2 regions of the Mesorhizobium sp. RIZ17 genome follow, and region 2 is predicted to be linked to the other one. Evidence: riboswitches for the same ligand, from Rfam matches in the RefSeq annotation. Region 2 holds a riboswitch; the other holds the start of a gene.
The links. Region 2 has a riboswitch for S-adenosylmethionine ahead of WDX12_RS13445 (O-succinylhomoserine sulfhydrylase). Riboswitches for the same ligand answer to the same signal wherever they lie in the genome.
Positions count from the first base shown of each region.

Region 1: it holds a riboswitch for S-adenosylmethionine, as region 2 does, so the genes downstream of both, metX (homoserine O-acetyltransferase MetX) here and WDX12_RS13445 (O-succinylhomoserine sulfhydrylase) in region 2, are expected to answer to the same signal.

Region 1 covers NZ_CP147861.1:1,113,846-1,120,109, forward strand. Annotated here, with positions in the region: gene WDX12_RS05470 (gamma-glutamylcyclotransferase) at 1-246, opposite strand, end outside; gene WDX12_RS05475 (DUF2125 domain-containing protein) at 371-1,369, shown strand; gene WDX12_RS05480 (sugar kinase) at 1,377-2,312, shown strand; gene WDX12_RS05485 (prephenate/arogenate dehydrogenase family protein) at 2,628-3,563, opposite strand; gene hisC (histidinol-phosphate transaminase) at 3,570-4,673, opposite strand; SAM riboswitch at 4,811-4,888, shown strand; gene metX (homoserine O-acetyltransferase MetX) at 4,984-6,153, shown strand; gene metW (methionine biosynthesis protein MetW) at 6,233-6,264, shown strand, end outside.
Region 2 covers NZ_CP147861.1:2,758,490-2,764,753, reverse strand. Annotated here, with positions in the region: gene mmsA (multiple monosaccharide ABC transporter ATP-binding protein) at 1-595, shown strand, start outside; gene mmsB (multiple monosaccharide ABC transporter permease) at 592-1,887, shown strand; gene araD1 (AraD1 family protein) at 2,153-3,145, shown strand; gene WDX12_RS13450 (2'-deoxycytidine 5'-triphosphate deaminase) at 3,184-4,278, opposite strand; SAM riboswitch at 4,395-4,472, shown strand; gene WDX12_RS13445 (O-succinylhomoserine sulfhydrylase) at 4,529-5,719, shown strand; gene WDX12_RS13440 (ceramide glucosyltransferase) at 5,765-6,264, opposite strand, start outside.

The DNA.
Region 1 (6,264 bases), 1.6 Mb from region 2:
TTCGCGCAGGTAGGAAAGCACCTCGTCACGTAAATTGCCGGGAACACGGTAGGCGAGGCCGATGCAGGAGCCGCCCCGGTCGAGGCCAAGCACCAGGCCCGGCCGGCGGCGTGTGCCGCGATGCACGAAGGAATAGACGCAAAGCGAGCGCCGGTAGCCGTAAAGCCGGGCGCGGCGCGTCTCGACATGGGCAAATCCCGGCCGCCAGATCAGCGACCCATAGCCAAAAACCCAAAAATCGCCCATATCGCCAAGCCTGATCGCATTCGAGTGAACGACACCGCACCGCCAAGGTGCTTCTTCTGTCCCCCGCTTGTTTGCGTGAGAGTAAATGCCCGCTCGCACATCAGGGGTTAACGAGAGCCGCAGCATGACGTCAAGTGACGAGCGATCGCCCAAACCTCGCCGCCGGCTGTTCTGGCTTGCCGCGTTCCTTGTCGTGCTGTTCGCCATCTACAGCGGCGGCTGGTTCTATCTCGCCGATAGGCTCAAGACCGAGGCCGACCAGGCGGTGGCGCGGCTGGGCAGCAAGGGGATCGCCGCCGGCTGCGCCAACCTCGCCGTCAGCGGCTATCCGATGAGCTTCACGGTTTCCTGCGACAACATCGCCTATGAAGACGACACCCGGAAGGTCGCGGCCTCCACCGGAAGCTTCAACGCTGTCGCCGGGATCACTGGGCCTTTGTCACCCGTTGCCGACCTGCGCGGGCCGCTGCGGACGATGGCGCCCGGCATGCCGCCACTGTGGATCGATTGGGACCAGCTGCAGGCCAATGTCAAAGTGTGGTGGCCGCTGCCGCGGAGTGTCTCGCTGCGGGCTGAAGGCCTGAACGGTCAGACCGACCCGCAGGACGACACGGATCCGATGCAATTGTTCAGCGCCGGCAAGGCGGCCGGCCAACTGCAGCCGGCCGGCCAGGACATCAATTATGTCGGCAGCTTCGGCGACCTGGAGATCAATGCGGATGCCATCGACGGACGCGTCTTGCCCGCCTTGGACGGCAGCGGCGAGGTCACGGTGAAAAACGGCGTGGCCTTGATCGCGGCACCACCCAAAAGCCTGCGCGGCCAGTCGATCGACATCGCCAAGCTCGACCTGTCGTCCGGCACGGCGCGCATCACCGTGTCCGGACCGGTCTCCGTCGACACGGAAGGGCTGATCGACGCAAGCCTGACGATCAAGCTCAAGGACCCCAAGGCGGTAGCGTCCATCCTTGGCGGCGCCATGCCGGAGCACAAGAGCGAAATCGAGCAGGGCTTTGCCGCCATCGCCATGCTTGGCAAGGAGCCGTCCCTGCCGCTGAAGATCGTCAAGGGCAAGGCCTCGCTGGGCTTCATCCCGCTCGGCAAGATCAAGCCGTTGGAGTAACGCAGCAATGCCGCCGCCGGTCAGACTGCTCAGCGTCGGCGCCTTCACCCTCGACACGATCCTTCGCGTCGAGACGCTGCCCGCCCATCAAGGCAAATTCATCGCCAACGACGGCGTCCAGATCGCCTCCGGCATGGCGACGAGCGCCGCCTGCGCCCCGCGCCGCCTCGGCGCCGAAGTGTCGCTTTGGGCGAGCGCCGGCGACGATCCGGTCGGCGACCAACTGATCGCCGACATTCAGGCCGAAGGCGTCGATTGCAGCCTTATCCGCCGCGTGGCCGGCGCGCGATCGGCGCTGGCCGCGATCCTGGTGGATGCGCATGGCGAGCGCGTCATCGTTCCCTTCTACGACAAAAAGGCGCAAGCCGACCCTGAGGCGCTGCCGCTCGCCGACCTCTCCGCCTTCGATGCCGTTCTGGTGGATGTCCGCTGGCCGGGCGCCGCGGCGCTGGCTTTGAGCGCGGCCAGATCGATCGGCCGCCCGGCGATCCTGGATGCCGACACGGCACCCGTCGAGGTGCTGGAGCGCCTGCTGCCCTTGGCCTCGCACATCGTGGCGTCCGAACCGGCGGCGCGCATCGTCTGCGGCCACGCGCTCGACCCCGAAAGCGCCTGCGCCGACCTCGCCTCGCGCACCGATGCCTTCGTCGCGGTGACCGGCGGTGCGGCCGGCACCTGGTGGCACGACCGGGTGGCCAAGCGCGTGCGCCACGTCGAGGCGCCGAAGGTCAAGGCGGTGGATACGCTCGCCGCCGGCGACGTCTTCCACGGCGCCTTCGCCGTCGGCCTCGCGGAGGCCATGCCCGTGGAAGAAGCCCTGCGCTTTGCCAGCGCCGCCGCCGCGCTCAAATGCCTGCGCTTCGGCGGGCGGCTCGGCGCGCCGGACCGGGCCGAGACCCTGGCGATGATGGCGGCGCACTGGCCGTCATCGGAGCAAGGCTAGCGCGCAAGATTATCTCGCTTATTTCCGCGAAATCGGCACAAACGCTGGGGATTGGCGGAGGGCGCTCAACCTCGTCATTCCAGGGCGGAGCAGCCGCGAAGCGGCGTCGCGGAGACCCTGGAATCCATTCCGTGACCTGAGCCGTGGAATGCGGCGGAGCAGAATTCTGCACCGCCGCCGCACTCGGAAGTCACGGAATGGATCCTCGGGTCTGCGCGCGTCGCTTCGCTCCTTGCTCCGCCCGTGGATGACGAACGACCGGGCGTTTTGGCCAATCTCGAAAGTAGCCGACCGGTGAAAATCCGGTGCGCAAGCTTAAGGCTTGCTTGGGTGTTCGACCGCCTGGCGGCCAAAGTCCGGCACGTCGATATCCTGGCCGGCCTCGATGATCGAGCGGCGGATGGCGCGGGTGCGGGTGAAGAGGTCGAAGAGCTTTTCACCGTCGCCCCAGCGGATCGCCCGCTGCAGCGAGGCCAGATCCTCCGAGAAACGCGCCAGCATCTCCAGGATCGCGTCCTTGTTGTGCAGGCACACGTCGCGCCACATGGTCGGGTCGGAGGCGGCAAGGCGGGTGAAGTCGCGGAAACCGGAAGCGGAATATTTGATGACTTCGCTCTTGGTCACCGCTTCCAGGTCGTCCGCCGTGCCGACGATGTTGTAGGCGATGATATGCGGCAGGTGCGACACGATCGCGAGTGTCATGTCGTGATGCTGCGGGTCCATCGTATCGATGTTGGAGCCGCAGCGCCGCCAGAATTCAGACAGCGTCTCGAGCGCCGCTGGATCGGTGCCCGGCAGCGGCGTGAAGATGCACCAGCGGTTCTCGAAGAGATCGGCAAAGCCGGCATCCGGTCCGGACTTTTCCGTGCCGGCCAGCGGGTGTCCGGGGATGAAATGCACGCCTTCCGGCACATGCGGCTGCATTTGCGCGATCACCGAGGCCTTGGTCGAGCCGACGTCGGTCAGGATGGCGCCTTTCTTCAGCGCCGGCGCGATCTCGGCCGCGACCTCGCCGGACGAGCCGACGGGCACCGAGACGATGACGAGGTCGGCATCGCGCACCGCTTGCCCAGCATCCGTCGTGTAGGAATCGCCAAGGCCAAGCTCCTCGGCGCGCTTCAGCGTCGATGCACTGCGCGTCGCGATGGCGATGTGCGTGGCAAGCCCCTCGCGGCGGATGACACGCGCAAGCGACGAGCCGATCAGGCCGATGCCGACCAGCGCTATTTTCTCGAACATCGGTGATGCCATGGCGTTCTAGCTTTTCAGGAAGGTCTTGAGCGCGTCGATGACGCCGCGATTGGCCTCTTCGGTGCCGATGCTCATGCGCAGCGCGTTGGGGAAGCCATAGCCGGTGACGCGGCGCAGGATGTAACCGCGCTGGCTGAGATAATCGTCCGCTGCCGCCGCTGAATGCCTCTTGCCGTCGGGAAAATGGATCAGCACGAAATTGCCGACGCTGGGCGTGACGCGCAGGCCAAGCCCGGTCAGCTCCGCGCTGAGCCAGGCCAGCCATTTCTCGTTATGCGTCACGCTGCGCTCGATATGGGCGCGGTCGCGGATCGCGGCGATGCCGGCCTCGATCGCGGTGGCATTGACGTTAAAGGGGCCTCGCACGCGGTTGATCGCATCGACGATATGCGCCGGCCCATACATCCAGCCGATGCGCGCGCCGCCGAGGCCGAGTTTTGAGAAAGTGCGGGTCATCACCACGTTTTCGGAGCTGCCCGTCAGCTCGATGCCGGCTTCATAGTCGTTGCGCCGCACATATTCGGCATAAGCCGCATCGAGCACCAGGAGCACGTTCTTCGGCAAGGCCGCGTGCAGCCGGCGCACTTCCTGGAACGGCACATAGGTGCCGGTTGGATTGTTGGGATTGGCGAGGAACACGATCCGCGTCGCCGGCGTCACCGCGGCCAGGATCGCGTCGATGTCGGCGCGCTCGTCGGTTTCCTTGACCGCCACCGGCTTGGCGCCCGCCGCCTGGATGTAGATCTTGTAGACCATGAAGGCGTGCTCGGTGAACACGGCCTCGTCGCCCGGCGCCAGATAGGTCTGCGCCAGGAGCCCGAGGATCTCGTCGGAGCCGTTGGAGCAGATGATGTTTGCCGGATTGAGGCCATGCACTTCGGCGATCGCCTCGCGCAGCCGCCGCGCCGTGCCGTCGGGATAGACGTCGAGCTTCGCCGCAACTTCGCGCGCGGCTTCGATCGCCTTCGGCGAAGGCCCGAGCGGATTTTCGTTCGACGACAGCTTGTAGACTTTTGTCACGCCGGCGGGCGCGGTGCTTTTTCCCGGCACATAGGCCTCGATGTCCATGATGCCCGCGCGGGGCGTCGGACGGGGCTGATCCTGCTTCATGTCACAAATCCGTCGAGAGGGCCTCTTCAAGGCCGCAGCGGAAATACAGGCCACGGGCTGGAATGTCGAGTGCTAGGGCTTGGCGCCGCGAAGCGGCTACCCGTTGACGAAGCGCGGCGCTGGTCCTAGAAGAGCTGCCAGACTTCCGTGGTGATTTGGCCGGTCGGCTTGCAGCCACGTTAAACAACTCGCTAAAGGGCCGTTTGCAACCTGTAACCGGCTTTGCGACGGCAATGCCGGTTTTTTATTGTCCGCTGCCGGCCGGACACCGCATCGGGACGAGACCGATCGGGACAGGATGAGGACGGACATGGCCGCTCAGCGCGCTGCAAGAACCAAGGACGAGGTCGACCATCCGTCGAGCCCGGTGCTGCAGTTCGGCCCCGACAAGCCGCTGAAGCTCGACGCCGGCACTATCCTTTCGCCTTTCCAGATCGCCTATCAGACCTACGGCACGCTCAACGACGCGCGCTCCAACGCCATCCTCGTCTGCCACGCGCTGACCGGCGACCAGCACGTCGCCAACACCAACCCGGTGACCGGCAAGCCCGGCTGGTGGGAGGTGCTGATCGGCCCCGGCAAGATCATCGACACCAACCGTTTCTTCGTCATCTGCTCCAACGTCGTCGGCGGTTGCCTCGGCTCGACCGGCCCGGCCTCGACCAACCCTTCCACCGGCAAGCCCTACGGGCTCGACCTGCCGATCATCACCATCCGCGACATGGTGCGCGCGCAGGCGATGCTGGTCGATCATTTCGGCATCGAAGAGCTGTTTTGCGTGCTTGGCGGCTCTATGGGCGGCATGCAGGTTCTGGAATGGGCGGCGAGCCATTCCGAGCGCGTGTTCTGCGCCCTGCCGATCGCCACCGGCGCCCGCCATTCCTCGCAGAACATCGCCTTCCACGAGGTCGGCCGACAGGCCGTCATGGCCGATCCGGAGTGGCATGGCGGCAAATATCTCGATTTCGGCAAGCGGCCGGAAAAGGGCCTCGCCGTCGCGCGCATGGCCGCTCACATCACCTACCTTTCGGAAGCCGCGCTCCACCGCAAGTTCGGCCGCAACCTGCAGGACCGCGAGGCGCTCACCTTCGGCTTCGACGCCGATTTCCAGATCGAAAGCTATCTGCGCCACCAGGGCATGACCTTCGTCGACCGCTTCGACGCCAACTCCTACCTCTATCTGACCCGCGCGATGGACTATTTCGACCTTGCCGCAGATCACGGCGGGCGTCTCGCCGACGCCTTCGCCGGCACGAAGACGCGCTTTTGCCTGGTCTCCTTCACCAGCGACTGGCTGTTCCCGACCGAGGAGAGCCGGTCGATCGTGCATGCCTTGAACGCGGCGGGCGCTTCCGTCTCTTTCGTCGAGATCGAGACCGATCGCGGCCACGACGCCTTCCTGCTCGACGAGCCGGAGCTGTTCGCGGCCATCAACGGCTTCATCGCGTCGGCCGCCCGCGCCAGGGGCCTCAACCTATGACCCCGAACCGAAGGCCAGCGAACGCAAAAAGTTGCAGACTTTTCGGGCCGGGATCATGCGCCTTGCAGAAGGCGAAGCCATGACCGTCAATCGCGCCCAGCGCGTCGACCT
Region 2 (6,264 bases):
CGGCCGGCACATCACCGGCGAGGTCGTGCTTGAAGGCAAGCCGATCGACCTCTCATCGGTGAGCAAGGCGGTGGAAAACCGCATCGCCTATGTCACCGAGGACCGCAAGACCTATGGCCTCAACCTGATCGACCACATCAAGCACAATGTGACCCTGGCCAACCTGTCCGGTGTTTCCAGCCGCGGCGTCATCGACGACATGCGCGAGATGAGCGTCGCCAACGACTATCGCAAGAAGACCAACATCCGCGCTTCCAGCGTCTACCAGCTGACCGGCAATCTCTCGGGCGGCAACCAGCAGAAGGTGGTGCTGTCGAAATGGCTGTTCGCCGATCCCGAAGTCCTGATCCTCGACGAGCCGACCCGCGGCATTGACGTCGGCGCCAAATACGAAATCTATACGATCATCGCCCGCCTTGCCGCCGAAGGCAAAGCGGTCATCGTCATCTCGTCGGAAATGCCGGAATTGCTCGGCATCACCGACCGCATCTACGTCATGAACGAAGGGCGCATCGTCGGCGAAATGGCGGCGAGCGACGCCAGCCAGGAGAAGATCATGCGCGCCATCGTTCGGGGAGAAGGAAAAGCATCATGAGCACAGAAACCTCTCCCGCGCCGCAGAGCGGCATCGCCGAAGACGTCAAGCAGCAGGGTCCGCGCGTCGCGGTCTCGGCGCTGACGACGAATTTGCGCGAGTACGGCCTGATCATCGCGCTGATCGTCATCATGCTGTTCTTCCAGTACACGACGTCGGGAACGCTGTTCAAACCGGTCAACCTCTCGAACCTGGTGCAGCAGAACTCGTTCATCATCGTGATGGCGCTCGGCATGCTCTTGGTCATCGTCTCCGGCTATATCGACCTCAGCGTGGGATCGGTCGCCGGCTTCATCGGCGCGCTCGCGGCGATGATGATGGTCATCTGGCCGCTGGGCATATTCTCAAATCCGCTGGTGGTCTCGATCGTCTGCCTGATCGTCGGCGCGCTTATCGGCGCGGCGCAAGGCTACTGGATCGCCTATCACAAGATACCGAGCTTCATCGTGACGCTGGCCGGCATGCTGATCTTCCGCGGCATCTGCCAGGCGCTGCTTGGCGGCGGCTCGTCGGTCGGTCCGCTGCCGGACAGCTTCAAGGCGCTGAGCTCCGGCTTCATCCCGGACGTCATCGGCCCGCTGACGTTGATCCCGCCGACGGTGAACGCGGCCGGCAAGACCATCCTCGGCAGCGGCCTCACCCTGCATATGACGACGGTCGTGCTCGGCCTGGTCGGGGTGCTCGCCTACGCCTATTTCGGCTTCAGGACGCGGCGCAAGCGCGAGCGTCACGGCTATGAGGCGGAGCCCTTCCCGCTGTTCGTCATCAAGACGCTGGTGGGCGGCGCGCTGGCGCTGTTCCTGGTCTTCCAGTTCGCCAGCTACAGGGGCTTCCCGGTGGTGCTGCTGGTGATGGGCGTGCTTATCTCGCTGTTCGTCTTCGTCACCAAGCGCATGACCATCGGCCGCCGCATCTACGCCATGGGCGGCAACGCCAAGGCCGCGCAGCTGTCTGGCATCAACACCGAACGGTTGACGCTGATGGTGTTCATCAACATGGGCGTGCTGTCGGCGCTGGGCGGCCTGATCATCGCCGCGCGCCTCGGCCAGGCCGTGCCGGCGGCGGGCCTCGGCTCAGAGCTCGACGTCATCGCGGCCGTCTTCATCGGCGGCGCCTCGGCAATGGGCGGTGTCGGCCAGGTGATCGGCGCTGTGGTCGGCGGCTTCATCATGGGCGTGATGAACAACGGCATGTCGATCATGGGCGTCAATGTCGACTGGCAGCAGGTGGTCAAGGGCCTGGTGCTGCTCGGCGCCGTGATCTTCGACGTCTACAACAAGAACAAGGCTTAGTGCATGTCGCCCAAAAGCGCTTAGCGGTTTTGGGGAAACGACATGCATCAAAACAAGGCTTAAGGGCCGGAACAAAGTTCAGGAGGCATACGGGTTCCAGATCGCGAAGCTGCCGGCAAACCCGCCGGCGCCGAGAAGTCCAGGCAAGGACCGTGCTCGCGAGCGCAATCCGGACGAAGAATTTCAACCGTGGCGGGGATTTCTCCACGCCGCGCCGGGTAAGGCTTGCCCACAGGCGGCCGACAAAATGAGAGAGGATTCAAACATGCTGATCTCCCAGATCCTCGACGACGCCGAGACGATCCGCGTCGTTGCCCGCAACGGCGGCGGCAAAACCAGGGTCATCAACGGCGCGCGCAGCGTCTATTCGCTGGCGATGGAGGCCGCCCGCACCGGCACAGGCCTCGAGGCGCTGATCGAACGCAAGGGCTATGGCGAGACGGTCGATCTCGATGCCGCCTACAAGAGGGGCAGGCTGGTCTCGCCGATCAACCATCCCGATCCCGCGCATCTGCATCTCACCGGCACGGGGCTGACGCATCTCGGTTCGGCGGCAACGCGCGACTCCATGCACAAGAAGCTCAATGACGGCGAGGAGCAGCTCACCGATTCCATGAAGATGTTCCGCATGGGGCTCGAAGGCGGCAAGCCGGCCAAGGGCCAGGTCGGCGTGCAGCCGGAATGGTTCTACAAGGGCAACGGCACGATGGCGGTGGCCCCCGGCGCGCCTTTGGTGTCGCCCGCCTTCGCGCAGGATGGCGGCGAGGAGCCGGAGATCGCCGGCATCTATGTGATCGGCGACGACGGCGCGCCGTTCCGCGTCGGCTTCACGCTGTCGAACGAGTTCTCCGACCATGTGACGGAGCGGGTGAACTATCTGTTCCTCGCCCATTCCAAGCTGCGCAACGCCTCGTTCGGCCCCGAAATCCTGATCGGCGACCTGCCGGCCGACATCCGCGGCGCATCGCGCATCTGGCGTGACGGCAAGCTTCTGTGGGAAAGGCCGTTCCTGTCGGGCGAAGCGAACATGTCGCACACCATCGCCAATCTCGAGCACCACCATTTCAAATATTCGGCCTTCCGCCAGCCGGGCGACGTGCATGTGCATATGTTCGGCACCGCGACGCTCTCCTTCGCCGACGGCGTCCAGACGGAGGCCGGCGATACGTTCGAGATCGAGGCGCCGGATTTCGGCCTGCCGCTGCGCAATCCGCTGGAGATTGAAAAGCCGGTGAAGGTGGCGGTGAAGGCGTTATGATTGGGTGATCTCCCCCCTTGTGGGGGAGATCGGCAGCTTCAGCGGGCTGCTTTGAAATGCTTGGAGAGCTTCAGGCCCTGCGCCTGATAGTTCGAGCCGAGATCGGTGCCGTAAAGCGCCTGCGGCCGCTTCAGCATATGCTCGTAGACGAGACGGCCGACGATCTGGCCGTGGTCGAGGATAAAAGGCACCTCGTGGCTGCGCACTTCGAGCACGGCGCGGCTGCCGCTGCCGCCGGCGGCGGAGTGGCCGAAGCCCGGATCGAAGAAGCCGGCATAGTGGACGCGGAACTCGCCGACCAGCGGATCGAAGGGCGTCATCTCGGCGGCGTAGAGCGGCGGCACGTGCACGGCTTCGCGCGAGACCAGGATGTAGAATTCGTCCGGATCGAGCACCAGTTCGCCAGCGCCGCTCTTGTAGATCGGCTCCCAGAAATCGACGACATCCTGCGCGGCGCGCTTGTCGACATCGACAAGCGCGGTGTGATGCTTGCCGCGGTAGCCGACGAGGCCGTCCTTGTCGCCGTCGAGGTCGATGGAAAGCGCAATGCCGCCGCCCGAAATATTGGGCGGCTCGGTGGCGACCAGCATCTCGGCGCGGTGAAGGTCGCGCAGCTCGTTCTCCGAGAGCACCGCGTTGCCGGTGCGGAAGCGGATCTGCGACAGCCGCGAGCCGGCCCGCACGACGATCGGGAAGGTGCGCGGACTGACTTCGAGATAGAGCGGGCCGTGATAGCCGGCGGCGATCTTGTCGAACTCGTGGCCGCGATCGGTCATCACCCGGGTGAAGATGTCGAGGCGCCCGGTCGAGCTCTTCGGATTGGCGGAAGCGGACACATTCGAGGGCAAGGCCAGGCTTTCGATCAGCGGCACGATGTAGACGCAGCCCGTCTCCAGCACCGCGCCCCCGGTGAGGTCGATCTCGTGCAGCTTCAGCCGTTCGAGCTTGTCGGCGACCAGATGATCGGGTCCCGGCAGGAAGGAGGCGCGCACGCGATAGGCCTTGTCGCCGAGCCTGAGATCGAGGCTGGCCGGCTGGATCTGATCGGCATCCAGCGCGCGCGGCGACTTCAGCGCCTTGGCGTCGAACAGCGCCGCGATGTCCTGATCCGGAAGAATGCCTGTCTGCCGCAAAGGCTGGCTCCGTTCACAAGGCCGGGCGAGGACCTGAGCAGGCTCTTGCCGCCCGGCTGGTACAAACCTCTTAATGAAGCCGGCAATTGACGCAAGCGCGGCGCGGGTCTAAAGGGTCGTTATCCCGTGGTGATTTGGCCGGTCGGCTTGCAGCCACGTTAAACAAGTCGCTAAAGGACCGTCGAGCCGCAAGGCTATATGGACCGGTTGCGACTTCGCGGCCGGTTTTTTTGTGTCTGGAAGCAGGGCTATGAGCACCAAGAAGCGTAACTGGAAACCTCAGACGGCACTCGTGCATGGCGGGACATTGCGTTCCCAATTCGGCGAGACCGCCGAGGCGATGTATCTCACGCAGGGCTATGTCTACGAGACGGCCCAGGCCGCGGAGGCCCGCTTCAAGGGCGAGGAGCCGGGCTTCATCTATTCACGCTACGCCAACCCGACCGTCGACATGTTCGAAAAGCGCATGTGCGCGTTGGAAGGCGCCGAGGATGCCCGCGCCACGGCCTCCGGCATGGCGGCGGTAACGGCGGCGCTGCTTTGCAGCGCCAAGGCCGGCGACCATATCGTCGCGGCGCGCGCGCTGTTCGGTTCCTGTCGCTGGGTGGTCGAGACGCTGGCGCCGCGCTACGGCATCCAGGCAACGCTGGTCGACGGCACCGACATCGCCAATTGGGAAAAGGCGGTAAGGCCGAATACCAAGCTGTTCTTCCTCGAGAGCCCGACCAATCCGACGCTGGAAGTGGTCGACATCGCCGCGGTCGCCAAGCTCGCCAATTCGATCGGCGCCAGGCTGATCGTCGACAATGTCTTTGCCACGCCGCTGCAGCAAAAGCCGTTGCAGCTCGGCGCCCATATCGTCGTCTATTCGGCGACCAAGCACATAGACGGCCAGGGCCGCTGCCTCGGCGGCGTCATCCTGTCGGACAAGAAGTGGATCGACGAGAACCTGCACGACTATTTCCGCCACACCGGCCCGAGCCTGTCGCCTTTCAACGCCTGGACGCTGTTGAAAGGGCTGGAGACGCTGCCGCTGCGCGTGCGCCAGCAGACCGAGAGCGCCGGCAAGATCGCCGATTTCCTCGCCGGCCGATCGGAGATAGCCCGCGTCATCTATCCGGGCCGGGCCGACCATCCGCAGGCCGACATCGTCAGGAAGCAGATGTCGGGCGGCTCGACATTGATCTGCCTCGACGTCAAGGGCGGCAAGCAGGCGGCCTTCGCCTTCCAGAACGCGCTCGATATCGTGCTGATCTCGAATAATCTCGGCGACGCCAAGAGCCTGATCACCCACCCGGCGACGACCACGCACAAGAACCTGAGCGACGAGGCGCGGGCAGAGCTTGGCATCGGGCCAGGCACGCTCAGGCTTTCGGTTGGCCTGGAGGACACCGACGATCTGCTGGAGGACATCGAGCAGGCGCTGAAGGCGGCGAAGTAACAGCCCACCTGGCGCTAGCTTAAGCGCGCCTAAGCCGCAATCGGCTCAGGCGAGCTCTTCCAGTTCGGTCGCCGCCTTGGTGCGGATGGTCATGGCGTTGCCGCGCCATTCGACGGCGCCGCCGAACCAGGCGCGCGCCCAGATGGCGGGCAGCATCGCGTCGCGCACGATCATCGCGGTGACGGTGCGCGGCGACAGGTACCAACCCTTGGCCGAGGCCAGCAGGCATTCCGGCAGGTAGGCGATCGCCACCACGCACAAGGCCGTTGAGGGCAGGCTGACGCCGGCGCTTGCAGCGGCAATCAGCGCCAGCAGCAGCGCCATCGCGGCGCCGGTGAGAATCTCGGGCGCGAAGAACAGCAGGAACGTGACCCGGCGCAGCCGCGCCCACCGCGTCTGGCGCGACCAGATCTCGGCGAACCGGCGCTGGCCGAGCGGCTGCTCGAAAGGCGAAGCGACGAGATTGACGTTGAGCCCCAGGCTGTTGACCAGCTTGGTGGCTGCCGCATCCTCGGCGATCTCGGCGGCCAAAGCCTGGATACCGC